Regions from separate parts of the Spongiibacter sp. genome, predicted to be linked through region 3. Evidence: predicted binding sites of a transcription regulator. Region 3 holds the regulator's gene; each other region holds the start of a gene.

What was found. The regulator sigma-54, encoded in region 3, starts transcription at its own class of promoters, with help from an activator protein. The targets are predictions, from matches to a motif close to TGGCACANNNNTTGCNNT.
Region 1: a site for sigma-54 is predicted at 2,200-2,217, ahead of nirB (nitrite reductase large subunit NirB). Genes of this name have one in related genera too.
Region 2: a site for sigma-54 is predicted at 2,724-2,741, ahead of doeB2 (N(2)-acetyl-L-2,4-diaminobutanoate deacetylase DoeB2). Genes of this name have one in related genera too.

What each region holds. Positions count from the first base shown of each region.
Region 1 covers NZ_CFHTQA010000029.1:3,241-7,422, reverse strand. The annotation lists gene nirB (nitrite reductase large subunit NirB) at 1-2,094, opposite strand, end outside; gene AC5DB9_RS11495 (nitrate reductase) at 2,574-4,182, shown strand, end outside.
Region 2 covers NZ_CFHTQA010000026.1:40,031-44,212, reverse strand. The annotation lists gene doeA (ectoine hydrolase) at 1-74, opposite strand, end outside; gene AC5DB9_RS11020 (aspartate aminotransferase family protein) at 71-1,342, opposite strand; gene doeB2 (N(2)-acetyl-L-2,4-diaminobutanoate deacetylase DoeB2) at 1,405-2,571, opposite strand; gene AC5DB9_RS11010 (hypothetical protein) at 2,845-3,147, shown strand; gene AC5DB9_RS11005 (PepSY-associated TM helix domain-containing protein) at 3,144-4,182, shown strand, end outside.
Region 3 covers NZ_CFHTQA010000003.1:122,178-126,359, reverse strand. The annotation lists gene rapZ (RNase adapter RapZ) at 1-208, opposite strand, end outside; gene ptsN (PTS IIA-like nitrogen regulatory protein PtsN) at 214-669, opposite strand; gene hpf (ribosome hibernation-promoting factor, HPF/YfiA family) at 703-990, opposite strand; gene AC5DB9_RS02425 (RNA polymerase factor sigma-54) at 1,067-2,548, opposite strand; gene lptB (LPS export ABC transporter ATP-binding protein) at 2,681-3,406, opposite strand; gene lptA (lipopolysaccharide transport periplasmic protein LptA) at 3,406-3,954, opposite strand; gene lptC (LPS export ABC transporter periplasmic protein LptC) at 3,938-4,182, opposite strand, start outside.

The sequences.
Region 1 (4,182 bases), on a different contig from region 3:
GCCGATGTCCTTGGACTGTGCCTCGGCACACTCCCGAGTACAGCCCGACACCGCAAACTTGAGTTTATGCGGCGAGCGCAGGCCCTTGTAACGCTCTTCAATGGCAATCGCCATCGACACCGAATCCAGCACACCGTAGCGGCACCAGGTGCTGCCCACGCAGGATTTCACCGTGCGCACCGACTTGCCGTAGGCGTGGCCGGTTTCAAACCCGGCGGCAATCAGCCGCTCCCAGATGTCCGGCAGCTCGTGGAGCTGGGCGCCAAATAAATCCACTCGTTGACCGCCGGTAATCTTGGTGTACAGATCGTAGTCCCGCGCCACTTCGCCGAGCACAATCAAACGCTCCGGGGTGATTTCGCCCGCCGGCACGCGCGGCACAATGGAATAGGTACCGTCCTTCTGCATATTACCCAGGTAGATGTCGTTGGTGTCCTGCAGCGGCATCAGCTCGTCTTCCAGCACATAGGCATTGTGCAGGGAGGCCAGAATAGAACCGATGGTCGGCTTACAGATTTCACAGCCATGACCGCTACCGTGAGCCGCCAGTACCTCGTTGAAACGGGTATAGCCTTTAACGCGAATCAGGTCGGCCAGCTCGCGGCGCGTATAGGGGAAGTGCTCACAGAGATCGGTGTTCACCTCCACACCCAATGCAGACAGCTCACTGTCCAGCAGTTGTTTGACCGACGCGGCGCAGCCCCCGCAGCCGGTGGAGGCCTTGGTCAGGGCTTTCAATTCGCCCAGCTCGTGGCAGCCCCCCTCAATGGCGGCGCAGAGGTCGCCTTTGCTGACATCGAAGCAGGAGCAAATCTGCGCGGTGTCCGGCAAGGCGGCCAGCCCGATCGACGGTGCAGCCCCTACATCATTGGGCAACAACAGGGCGGCAGGATCACCGCCGATGGGCATCTTGTTCAACATCATTTGCAGCAGTGTGGTATAGCTGTCGACGTCGCCAACCAGTACCGCACCGAGCAGTTGCTTGCCATCGGCAGAGACGGTGAGACGCTTGTAAACATCGGCGCGCTCATCACTGAACACGTAGCTGACCGCACCCTCGGTGCGCCCTTGCGCATCGCCAATCGACGCCACGTCCACGCCCAGCAGTTTCAACTTGGTGCTCATATCAGCGCCCTGAAACTGGCTTGACGCCTCGCCGCCACTAATTGCCGCTTCGATATGCGCCGCTGCCACCCTCGCCATCTGATAGCCGGGAGCAACCAGACCGAAGATGCGTTGGTTCCACAGGGCGCATTCGCCAATGGCATAGATATCGGCGGCGGAAGTCTGGCAGTAGTCGTCGATCACAATGCCGCCCCGCTCACCGATCGCCAGCCCGGTTTCGCGGGCCAGATCATCCCGTGGGCGGATGCCCGCCGAAAACAGGATCATGTCGGTTTCCAGTTGGCTGCCATCGGCAAACTGCATGCAGTAGCGGCTGTTCTCTCCGCCGGTGATTTCCTGGGTATTTTTGCCGGTGTGCACCTGCACCCCCAGCGCTTCGATCTTGCTGCGCAGCCTGGCACCACCGCCCTCGTCGAGCTGCACTGCCATTAGCTGCGGCGCAAATTCCACCACATGCGTTTCCAGTCCCGCCTGTTTCAGGGCATTGGCGGCCTCCAGACCGAGCAGACCACCGCCGACCACCACACCGGTTTTCGACACGGCGGCGGATGCAGAAATCGCCTCAAGATCTTCGATAGTGCGATAGACGAGGCAGTGCGGCTGGTCTTTACCGGGAATCGGCGGCACAAAGGGATAGGAGCCCGTCGCCAAGACCAGCTTGTCGTAGTCTTCCTGGCGGCCCGAGGCCGTGGTAATGCGTTTCTGGGTGGTGTCGATCTGCGCGACACGGTCGTCAGTAACAAAGCGGATACCGAGCGCCGCATATTCCTCTGCATCTCCCATGGCAAGATCATCTGCCGTGGCACCAGAAAAATAGCTGCTTAGCTGTACTCGGTCGTAGGCGAGGCGGGGTTCTTCGGAAAAAACGAGCAGGTCGATGTGCTGCGCGTGCTCAGAACGAGCGAGGGTAGTAAGGAAGTTGTGGCCAACCATTCCGTTGCCGACAACGACAATGCGCATCTTACTCATGGCGTCTCTCTCTATTTAGCAGGTCATGGGTTCATATCTCCTATGTGTTGCGTCGCTGCTCTACCAGAGTGAGGCGCCATTGCCACAAATGGTATCGACAGGGTTTAAGCAATAGCAGTGCCAGTTGGCCAGATTTGTCCTAACTCCCCTGTTTTGCAATGTAAATGGCGTCAGAGGCGCTTTCACTGCAGCGCCAGATACGCACTCGTATCAGGCACAACATGCAAAACATGCCCAAAAAACAGGCACACACCCCCCTCAAATGACCGCTTCCGGCGCAATTTGGATGGCTTTTCGGGATGAATAAAGCTGGCACTGTTCTTGAATATTCACCAGCAGGAATATCAGCGATGGTGTTCTGGTACCAATGTAGGTACCCCGGATTTTCTTCTGTTTGATAGAGCATTGGCGCTCGCAGCTTTAGCTGCGAGCGCCTTTTTTTTGCCTGTTTTCAGCAGCGCACAACGAGAGCACAAGCCATGACGACCGACACCACCACAAGCCATACCACCTGTCCCTACTGTGGCGTGGGCTGCGGCGTTGAGGTATCGGTGTGCGATGGTCGTGTTCAGCCGGTGAAAGGCATCGACAACCACCCCGCGAACTATGGTCGGCTGTGTGTGAAAGGTTCGGCATTGCATGAAACGCTGGACCACGACGAGCGCCTGCTTACCCCGCTGATTCACGGCGAGCCCGCCAGCTGGGACGCCGCCCTGCAAACCGTTGCCGACAAGATGAAGCAGGTGATCGCCGATCACGGCCCGGATGCTGTGGCCTTTTATGGCTCTGGGCAGCTACTCACCGAAGACTACTACGTTGCCAACAAGCTGATGAAGGGCTTTGTCGGCAGCGCCAATATGGACACCAACTCACGGCTTTGCATGGCCTCTGCGGTAGTCGCCCACAAACGCGCCTTCGGCAGCGATACCGTCCCCGGCTGCTACGAAGATTTGGAAGCCGCCGACTTGCTGGTACTGGTCGGCAGCAATACCGCCTGGGCCCACCCGATTGTTTACCAGCGCATCGCGGCAGCCAAGGCCGCCCGCCCCGAGATGAAGATTGTGGTGATTGATCCACGACGCACCGCAACCTGTGATATCGCCGACCTTCACCTGCCGATCAGGCCCGGCAGTGATACCCTGCTGTTTAACGGTTTGCTGCGCTACCTGCACAACGAGCGGGCCACCGACGAAGCCTTTCTTCAGCAACACTGTGAAGGCTGGGAAACGGCACTAAGCGCCACACAGTATGATGAGCAGCTTGCACAAACCATCGGCGTCACGCCCTCCGCGCTTGCTCAGTTCTTTCACTGGTTCAAAGAAACACCGCGCACCGTCACCGTATTCTCCCAAGGCGTGAATCAGAGCCGCGATGGCAGCGACAAAGCCAACGCCATTATTAATGTCCACCTGGCGACCGGCCGCATCGGCAAACCCGGAGCCTGCCCTTTTTCGATTACCGGCCAGCCCAATGCGATGGGTGGCCGGGAGGTAGGGGGACTCGCCAATCAATTGGCTGCCCATATGGACTTCGGCGACGATGACGCAGACCGAGTGCAGCGCTTCTGGCAGTCACCGAATATCGCCAAACACGCGGGACTGAAAGCCGTTGAGCTGTTTCAGGCCGTCGCCGAAGGGCACATCAAATTTCTGTGGATCATGTCCACCAATCCACTGGTAAGCATGCCCGATGCCGACACCGTGCGCACCGCCCTGCAGCACTGCGAGATGGTGGTGGTATCGGATTGCATGCGATACACCGATACCACAGCGGCCGCCGACATCCTGCTGCCAGCCGCAAGCTGGGGGGAGAAAAACGGCACCGTGACGAATTCAGAGCGCCGCATTTCCCGGCAACGTCCTTTCCTGAACGCGCCGGGTGAGGCCCGCCCGGACTGGTGGATCGTTTCTCAGGTCGGTCAGCGTCTGGGCTTTAGCGATGCCTTCAACTACCAACATCCCGTCGATATCTTTGACGAGCACGCCCGTCTGTCGGGCTTCGAAAATCACGGGCAGCGCGACTTTGACCTATCGGGCCTCATCGGGCTTTCCCAAACCGACTACGACGCGATGCTGCCGGTACAGTGGC
Region 2 (4,182 bases), on a different contig from region 3:
ATTCGCTGACGCAGGCCGCTGATGCGCTGTTGGTACTCCTCATTGGCAAAGGTCATGTCATCGCGTTGTTTCATGCGGCCTCCAGAATACGGTTACTGACGCTTGCAAGCGTGTCCAGACCCTGTTGCAGGTCGGCGTCGGGAATGGTCAGCGGCGGAATCAGTTTCACGACCCGACCGCCGCTGCCACAGGCAGAGACCAGCAGCCCTTCTTTGAAGCACTCGCCGACAATGGCTTTAGCGAGTTCGCCGTCGCCGACGTCCAGGCCGAGAATCATGCCTTTGCCGCGCAGCTCCACACCTTGGTGTCGCTCTGCGATCACTTGCATGGCGCTGTGCATGGTCTCGCCTTTTGCGCGGACTTCGCTCATGAAGTCGTCGCCGTCGAAATAGCGCAGCGCTTCGCGTCCGGCGACAAAGGACAGCCCCTGTCCCCTGAACGTGCCGGTATGTTCACCGGGCGACCAGTGTTGGTCGTGTTCCGGTTTCACCAGATTCATGGCGATGGGCGTACCCACGCCGCCCAGGCCCTTGGCAAGGCAGACGATATCGGGGTTTAAACCGAGGCCGTCAAAGCTGAAGTAGTGGCCGGTGCGCCCGCAGCCCACCTGAATGTCATCGACAATAAACAGAGCGCCCAGCTCGTGGGCCAGGGTTTGCAGGGCTTCCAGCCAGGCCTGGCTGGCGACATTGACGCCGCCCTCGGCCTGAATGGTTTCCACCAGAAAAGCCGCCGGCGGCGCCAGCCCCGCACTGCCATCCTTGTATAGCGCCCGCAGTTGCGCCAACGCTTCAACACCGCCTCCCAGTGTGTGGTCGCGGCTGTCGGCGTCGCAGTCGAAGGGGTAGTGACTGACATTGTCCAGCGAGACGCCTGCGGCTGAGCGGAAGTAGCTGTTGGCGGTGCAGGCCAGTGCGCCGAGCGTCATGCCGTGAAAGCCCTTGCTGAACGCGACCACTTCACTGCGCCCGGTCACACGGCGAGCCAGTTTTAACGCCGCTTCAACCGCATTGGTCCCGGTCGGCCCCATGAATTGCATTTTGTGGGGCATGTGTCGGGGTTCGAGAATGGTGCGGGTGAAGTCCTCCATAAAGGCGCGCTTGGCGGTGGTGTGCATATCCAGGCTGTGGGTGACGCCGTCGCGCTGCAGGTAGTCGATCATCGCCTGCTTCATATGCGGATTGTTGTGCCCGAAATTCAGCACCCCTGCGCCGGCGAAAAAATCGATGTACTCGCGACCCTGGTCGTCCGTCTGGCGCGCATTGCTGGCCGTATCGAACACTACCGGGTACGTCCGGCAGTAGGCGCGGATCTCGGATTCACGTTGCTCAAAAATGCTCATGCTTCCTCCTGATTTTTAGAATCGGCGGCAGCCATGCCACCGCCGTGCTCGCCCCGAGGGGCTTAGCCGAGTCGGTCGTCCGCCGCACCCGCGAGGGCAGCATAGAGGCGGACAACTTTGGGAATTAGCTGGTCGTTGAAGTCGTAATAGGCACTGTGACAGGGGGCGTCGTGGCCATTCCCGTCATCGGCGCCGATAAGGGCGAAAGCGCCGGGAATTTCACGCAAGTAATAGCTGAAGTCTTCCGAGGCCATAATCGGCACCGGCAGGCTGTGGTTGATGGCGTCGCTGCCGTAGAGTTGTCGCCAGCAATGGCGGACGCGACTCGCGGCATCGGCATGGTTGATGGTGGCCTGATAGCGGGGGTGGCATTCCACCTCACACTGCAGACCGTAAGCAGTGGCTGTCTGTTGGGCGATCTCCTCTATGAGCTGATTCAGTTGTTGTCGGGTGTTTTCGTCGGGAACGCGGATGCTGCCACCCAGCTTGGCCTCGCCGGGGATAACGGTAGCGGCGCTGGGGGCTTCAATACTGGTGATGCTGAGCACGGCGCTGGCCTGTGGTGCCAGCCGGCGGCTTACTACCTGTTGCAGGGCCAGGGTAATGGCGCTGGCGCCCAGTACCGGGTCGCGACAGAGTTCGGGCTGACTGGCGTGGCCGCCCTGTCCGATAACGCGGATGCTGAAGGTGCCGTTGCCGCACATCACAATGCCGTCGGGGCAGATCAGTTCACCAAAGGGAAGGGCGGGCCAATTGTGCCAGCCGAAGATTTCATCGACATTTTCCAATGCACCGTCGTGGATCATTTCCCGGGCACCGTGCCCCCCTTCCTCGGCGGGCTGGAAAATCAGTGTTACCGGGCCGGGCAGTTCGGCTTCGTGAGCCTTTAACCAGCTGGCGGTCGCAATGAGTGTAGCGGTATGGCCGTCATGCCCACAGGCGTGCATGCAGCCAGAGGTGTGCGAGGCCCAGTCGAGTTCGGTTTGCTCAACAATGGGGAGGGCATCGATATCGCCTCGCAGGGCGATATGACGGCCGGAGCTGCCGGCATTCAAACAGGCCACAGTGCCGGTTTTGGCGCAGACGCGCCAGGGGATGTCGAGAGCGGTGAGCTGCTGGCGGATACGTTCGGCGGTACCCTGCTCCTGCCAGCCCAGTTCGGGGTGTTGGTGCAGTTCTCGGCGCAGTGATATGGCGTTGCGCACAATGTCTTGCCAAACCGTAGACATGGTCCTCCTGCCGTTGCCGTGAGGAATACGCGGCTAGCGTTTCCGCGCTGCTACTCCAGCCTAGTGGCTCGCGGCGCAATGCGCCAGTGTCGATCCACTCTGCCCGAGCTGGGCTCTTCAGCCTGAGCAAGTTAGCTTGAGCAAGTTTAGTCTCAGCAAGTTCCGAGCCAGACTGCTCCGGCCATCCTTATTTGAAAATGAATCTTAATTGCGATTCGCAGGCTGATTTCGTATTCTTGCGCTTTTCAAGCGTGTGGCCGGGAGCCTAAAAAAGTGACAGTACAGAAGGCAGGGAGTTCATCAGATGCGATGTGGCCGCGCTGGCTGCTTGCCGGGCCGCTATGCTTTCTCTGTGCCTTTGTGATGATGGCGGGCGCGTCGATCTGGTTGCCCGAAGGGCCAGCGCGTATCGACAATGTGGCGATCCCGCTGGTGTTGTTTCCTGCGGTTTGGGGTGTGTTGTTTTTCTACAGCTGCCTGGGGCGTCTGGGACGGACCTATCTTGTCGTGGGCGCGTTAACGGTGGCACATCTGATACTGATTGTCTGGCAGCTGATGCTCAGAGGTGCCGCGTGATTCGATTGTCGCAGGCGCGCAGCAAAACCCTGTTGGCCATCCATGGGTGGTCAGCCGTTGCGCTCGGTTTGCTGTTGTACGCGGTGATTGTTACCGGCACGCTGGCGGTGTTCGAGGATGCGATTGGCGTGTGGGCGGATCCAATGCCAGTGGCGCCCGTCGAGGAGATTCCCAACGGCACCGGCGCCCTGATGGCCGACATTGCTGCGCGAATTGACCCCGCCTATCTCGATGAAGTTTTCCTGTTCTCCGGGACCGGCGAACACCTGCGGGCGCTGTTTCACTACCACGGTGACGACGGTACGGAACCGGCAATGCTGTTTTTGATTGATCCGGCACAGCAACGGGTGGTTCGCGAGGTTGAGGGTTTGTCGCCGGATGTCTTTCGGCAGTTGGGTGTGGGGGCGCTTCGGGATTTTCTGGTCGACCTGCACGTGAATTTGCTGCTGCCGGGGCGCTGGGGGTTACTGGCGACGGGCGTATTGGGGTTTGCCATGCTGGTCGCGGCGGTCAGTGGCCTGCTGATCCACCGCCACCTGCTCAAAGAGCTGTTCACACTGCGTCGCAAAGGAGGATTGCTCACTGCGCGCGACCGCCACGCGCTGGCGGGCAGCTGGAATTTGCCGTTTGCCTTTTTGCTGTCATTCACTGGTGCGTTCTTCAGCTTTGGCGGGGCCATCGGGCTGCCCGCAATCGCCTACGTCGCGTTTGGTGGCGATGTGGAAACCGTCAGCGAGGAGTTGCTGGCACCGATTATGGCTGAGGATGATCGGCCATCGCCGCTCGCGGATATCGACGCGATGATAGAGGATGCCGCGCGACGAACCGGGGCCGAGCCCAGCAGTTTACAGATTCATCACTGGGGGCGAGCAGATGCGAGCCTGCTTGTCGGCCTGAATAATGGAGACGGTGAACTGCTGCCATCCGCGGTCGCGTATGCCGGCGCTTCCGGCGAGTTTCTGGGTTTGCGCCCGGCGCTGGGGAATGCCCCCTCGCTCGGTGGCGATCTGGTCAGCCTGATGTCACCGCTGCATT
Region 3 (4,182 bases):
GCGAGAGTTCGTCAGGAGAGTTGCGGGCGTCGATACAAACGGCGACCTGTTGATGGACCTTGAGCTGGCTTTGCGAGAGCTCATGTACCAGCGCCGGTAACAGGGAAACTGGTAGGTTGTCGATGGCGTAAAAGCCCTCGTCCTCCAGTTGATGAAGTGCCGTACTTTTCCCTGATCCCGAGCGGCCACTGATAATGATCAGTTTCATGGCAATCAGGGCGCGCGGGTTACAGCAGTAGTGTACAGGGCTTCATCGCTGCCCGCGCTGCGCAGCTGTTGACGAAAGCCGTCGTCGTTAAACACATTGGCTAGACTGGCCAGCACTTTGATGTGCTCGTCGTGGGCTTCCGCAGGAACAATGAGTGCGAACACCAGGTCGACGGGTTGATCGTCGATGGCCTCGAAATCGATGGGCTCGGCGAGCTTCAGCAGAATGCCGGTAATCGCCGTACACTGCTGGCTTCGGCAGTGGGGAATCGCAACCCCGTGACCGATACCCGTGCTACCCAGTCGCTCTCGGGCAAGGAGTTCGTTGAACAGATCGTCAGCGCTGAACTGGCTATTGTCGTCGGCGACAAATACCGAGATCTGTTCAAGAAGACGTTTTTTACTGCCTACGGACGTACCCCAGTGGGTACGTCCTTGGCTCAGTATCGCATTAAGGCTCATATTATTAGGTATCCGGAAAAACCGGCCCGGTGCTTACCGGCCCAGGTGTTTTTCCTTGTGTTTGATCAACTGGCGATCCAGCTTGTCGGTCAGGCTGTCGATCGCAGCATACATATCTTCCGATTCGCATGTGGCGAACAGGTCCGCGCCTGCCACATGCACTGTCGCTTCCGCTTTTTGTACCAGCTTCTCGACTGAGAGCGTAACGTCCGTATTGGTGATATTGTCGAAATGTCGTTGCAGTTTGGCAAGCTTGTTATTGACGTATTCACGCAGTGCCGGTGTAACTTCAACGTGGTGACCACTGACAGTTATCTGCATATCTTGCTCCTTTTACACTCAGATCGTCCTGCGCCTCCCGGCGTAGGGTCAGGGCTGCGCGATTTAACGCAGCCAGCTATACCAGTCGCTTCCGCTCATTAGAGGGGGGAATGACCAGTGATTCTCGGTACTTGGCGATGGTTCTCCGCGCGACCTTGATACCCTGTTCGGCCAACAGTTCGGTAATCTTGCTGTCACTGAGTGGCTTCCGCGGATTTTCTGCGGCGATCAGCTTTTTGATCAGCGCGCGAATGGCGGTCGATGAGCACTCGCCGCCGGTATCGGTCGATACGTGGCTGGAGAAAAAGTATTTCAGCTCGTAAATGCCCCGCGGTGTATGCATGTACTTCTGGGTGGTGACCCGCGAGATCGTGGATTCGTGCATGCCCACGGCGTCGGCAATGTCATGCAACACCAGCGGTTTCATCGCCTCGTCGCCGTATTCGAGAAAGCCTCGCTGATACTCGACGATTTTGCTGGCGACTTTCATCAGGGTTTCATTGCGGCTCTGCAGACTTTTGATAAACCAGCGCGCTTCCTGGAGGTTGTCGCGAATATAGTCTTTTTCGCTGCTGGTACTGCTTTTGGCCAGTGCCGCATAGTGCGAGTTGATTTGGATTTTCGGGGCAATATCCGGGTTGAGTTCCACCAGCCAGCGGCCGTCTTTTTTACTGACGAAGACATCCGGGACGACGTATTCGGTATCGCCGCTACTGATTGCATCGCCGGGCGTGGGGTTCAGGGACTGGATCAGCAGCAGTGTATCCCGAAGCTGATCTTCCTTGAGGCGACAGCGGCGCATAATCTGGTTGTAGTCGCGGTTGCCAAGCTGGTCCATGTGCTGCTCTACAATCTGCATGGCCTCTTGCAGATAAAGCGTCTCGCGGGGCAACTGCCGCAACTGGATAAGCAGACACTCCTGTAAATCACGGCCACCGACGCCGGGGGGGTCGAACTGCTGAATCAAGTGAAGGACGGCGTGGACTTCTTCGATTTCGACGTCTTCATTGTCGAAGGCATCCACCAAGTCTTCAGGCGTGACGGTCAGGCGGCCTTTTTCGTCGATGGCGTCGATGATGGCATCGGCAATGAACTGATCGATTTCAGACAGGCGACTCAGGTTGAGCTGCCAGCGAAGGTGGTCTTGCAGGGAATCTGAGCTGCCGTGGCGGTAGTCATTGCTGTAATCGTCATCGCCGCTGGGAGCGCTGCTCGCCGGGCCGGAGCTTTGGTAAACGTCATCCCATTGGCTGTCTACCGGCAGGTCCTCGGGTATTTCACTGCGCTCGGCCCATTCGCTGTCAGCGTCGCTGGCGGTGGGCTCGTTTTCGTTGCTGCTGCTGTCGTTTTTGGTATCGCTGCTTTTTGACTGGATGTTGCTGTCTTGCTCGGGGGTGTCGTTTTCTTCCTCCAGTTCCAGAAGCGGGTTGGAGTCCAAGGCAGACTGGATTTCCTGTTGAAGGTCGAGGGTGGACAGTTGCAATAAACGAATCGCCTGTTGCAGCTGGGGGGTCATGGTCAGCTGCTGACCGACTTTAAGCTGGAGCGATTGTTTCATAGGCAGCGGTTTCTACTACACCAAATTCTGAAGACATTTGTGCCTGATTGGCGGCACTTTAAGGTCAGTGTAGTCCTGCCGGAGAGCGGCTGCAATAGGCGTATAAAGCAATTGCTGTGCCGATTTTTCCTATCACAACGTGAACTTATCGCCAAGATAAATATCCCTGACGACCTGGTTGTTGAGTACGGATTCGGCGTTGCCTTCGGCAACAATACGACCTTCGCCGACGATGTAGGCTTTTTCGCAGATATCGAGGGTTTCTCGTACATTGTGATCGGTGATTAACACGCCGATTCCGCGGGCCTGAAGGTGTCGAATAATGTGCTGTATGTCGTTAACCGAGATGGGGTCGACGCCGGCAAAGGGCTCGTCGAGCAAAATAAAACTCGGCTCTGTCGCCAGCGCGCGAGCGATTTCGACGCGTCGGCGCTCGCCGCCGGACAGCGCCATGCCGGGCGATTTACGGATGTGGGTAATGTGGAATTCCTGCAGCAGGGCGTCGAGCTTTTCTTTTCGCTGGCGACGGTTGAGGTCGCTGCGGGTTTCCAGAATCGCCATGATGTTGTCGGCGACGCTGAGTTTGCGAAAGATCGACGCTTCCTGGGGCAGGTAGCCAACACCGTGGCGGGCTCGGCCTTGAATTGACAGCGATGTCAGATCTTTGCCATCCAGCTCTATGCGGCCCCTGTCGGCGTTGACGATGCCGACAATCATGTAGAAACACGTGGTTTTGCCCGCGCCGTTGGGGCCCAGCAGGCCGACTATTTCGCCGCTGTTGATGCTCAGTGACACATCCTTGATCACCTCTCGCCCTTTATAGGCTTTGGCGAGATGGCTGGCTTTTAGTACGGGCATCAGGGCGTGCTCTCGGTGTCGGGTTCTGGCGCCGGTTCAGTCTCGGGGGGTTCCGTGCCGGGTTGTTGGGGCTGCAGTGTCATCTGCACGCGGCCATCGAGGCTTCGGCTGCCGCCATCGGCGACCACCAGTTGCTTGCGCCCGCTGTACACAATGCGGTCACCACTGATTTTTGAACCCTGATGGCGAATGGTGGCGTCTTTCTGCAGCAGAATTTCCTCATCGCTCAGGCTGTATTCGATCAGTCTGGCGCTCGCGGAGACTACCCCTTCTTCAGCCCGGGGCTGCTGTTCAAAATACGCCGGGCTGCCATGGGCGATGACTTTCTGCACCTTGCGGTCGTCCTCGACAATAATCAGCTTGTCTGCGCGGATTTTCAGGCTTCCCTGAGACATGTTCACGTTGCCGGTATAAATGCCCTGGTTGTTCTCGTAGGTGGCCTTGTCCGAGCTGAGGTTGATCGGCTGGCTGCGGTCGTTGGGTAATGCGCTGACCGTCAGTGGCATGGCCAGCAGGCACAGTAGCTGGAGTTTACTGCTGAGGTTCATAGTGTCCCTTTACCTGTGAAAGGAGCTCGACGCGTTCCTGTTTGAGGTCAGCGCGCATGCCCACCGAAGTCGTTGTGCCATTGGGCAGTTTAAGGTCGAGCGGCTGAGCTGTCGCGACGGTGCTGTGTTCCAGGTCAATAGTCAATTGTTGGGTACTGATCTCGGCTTCACGAATCAGGTCTTTTACCAGCACGTCGTGGCGCAACTCAAGGGATTGGCCATTTTGCG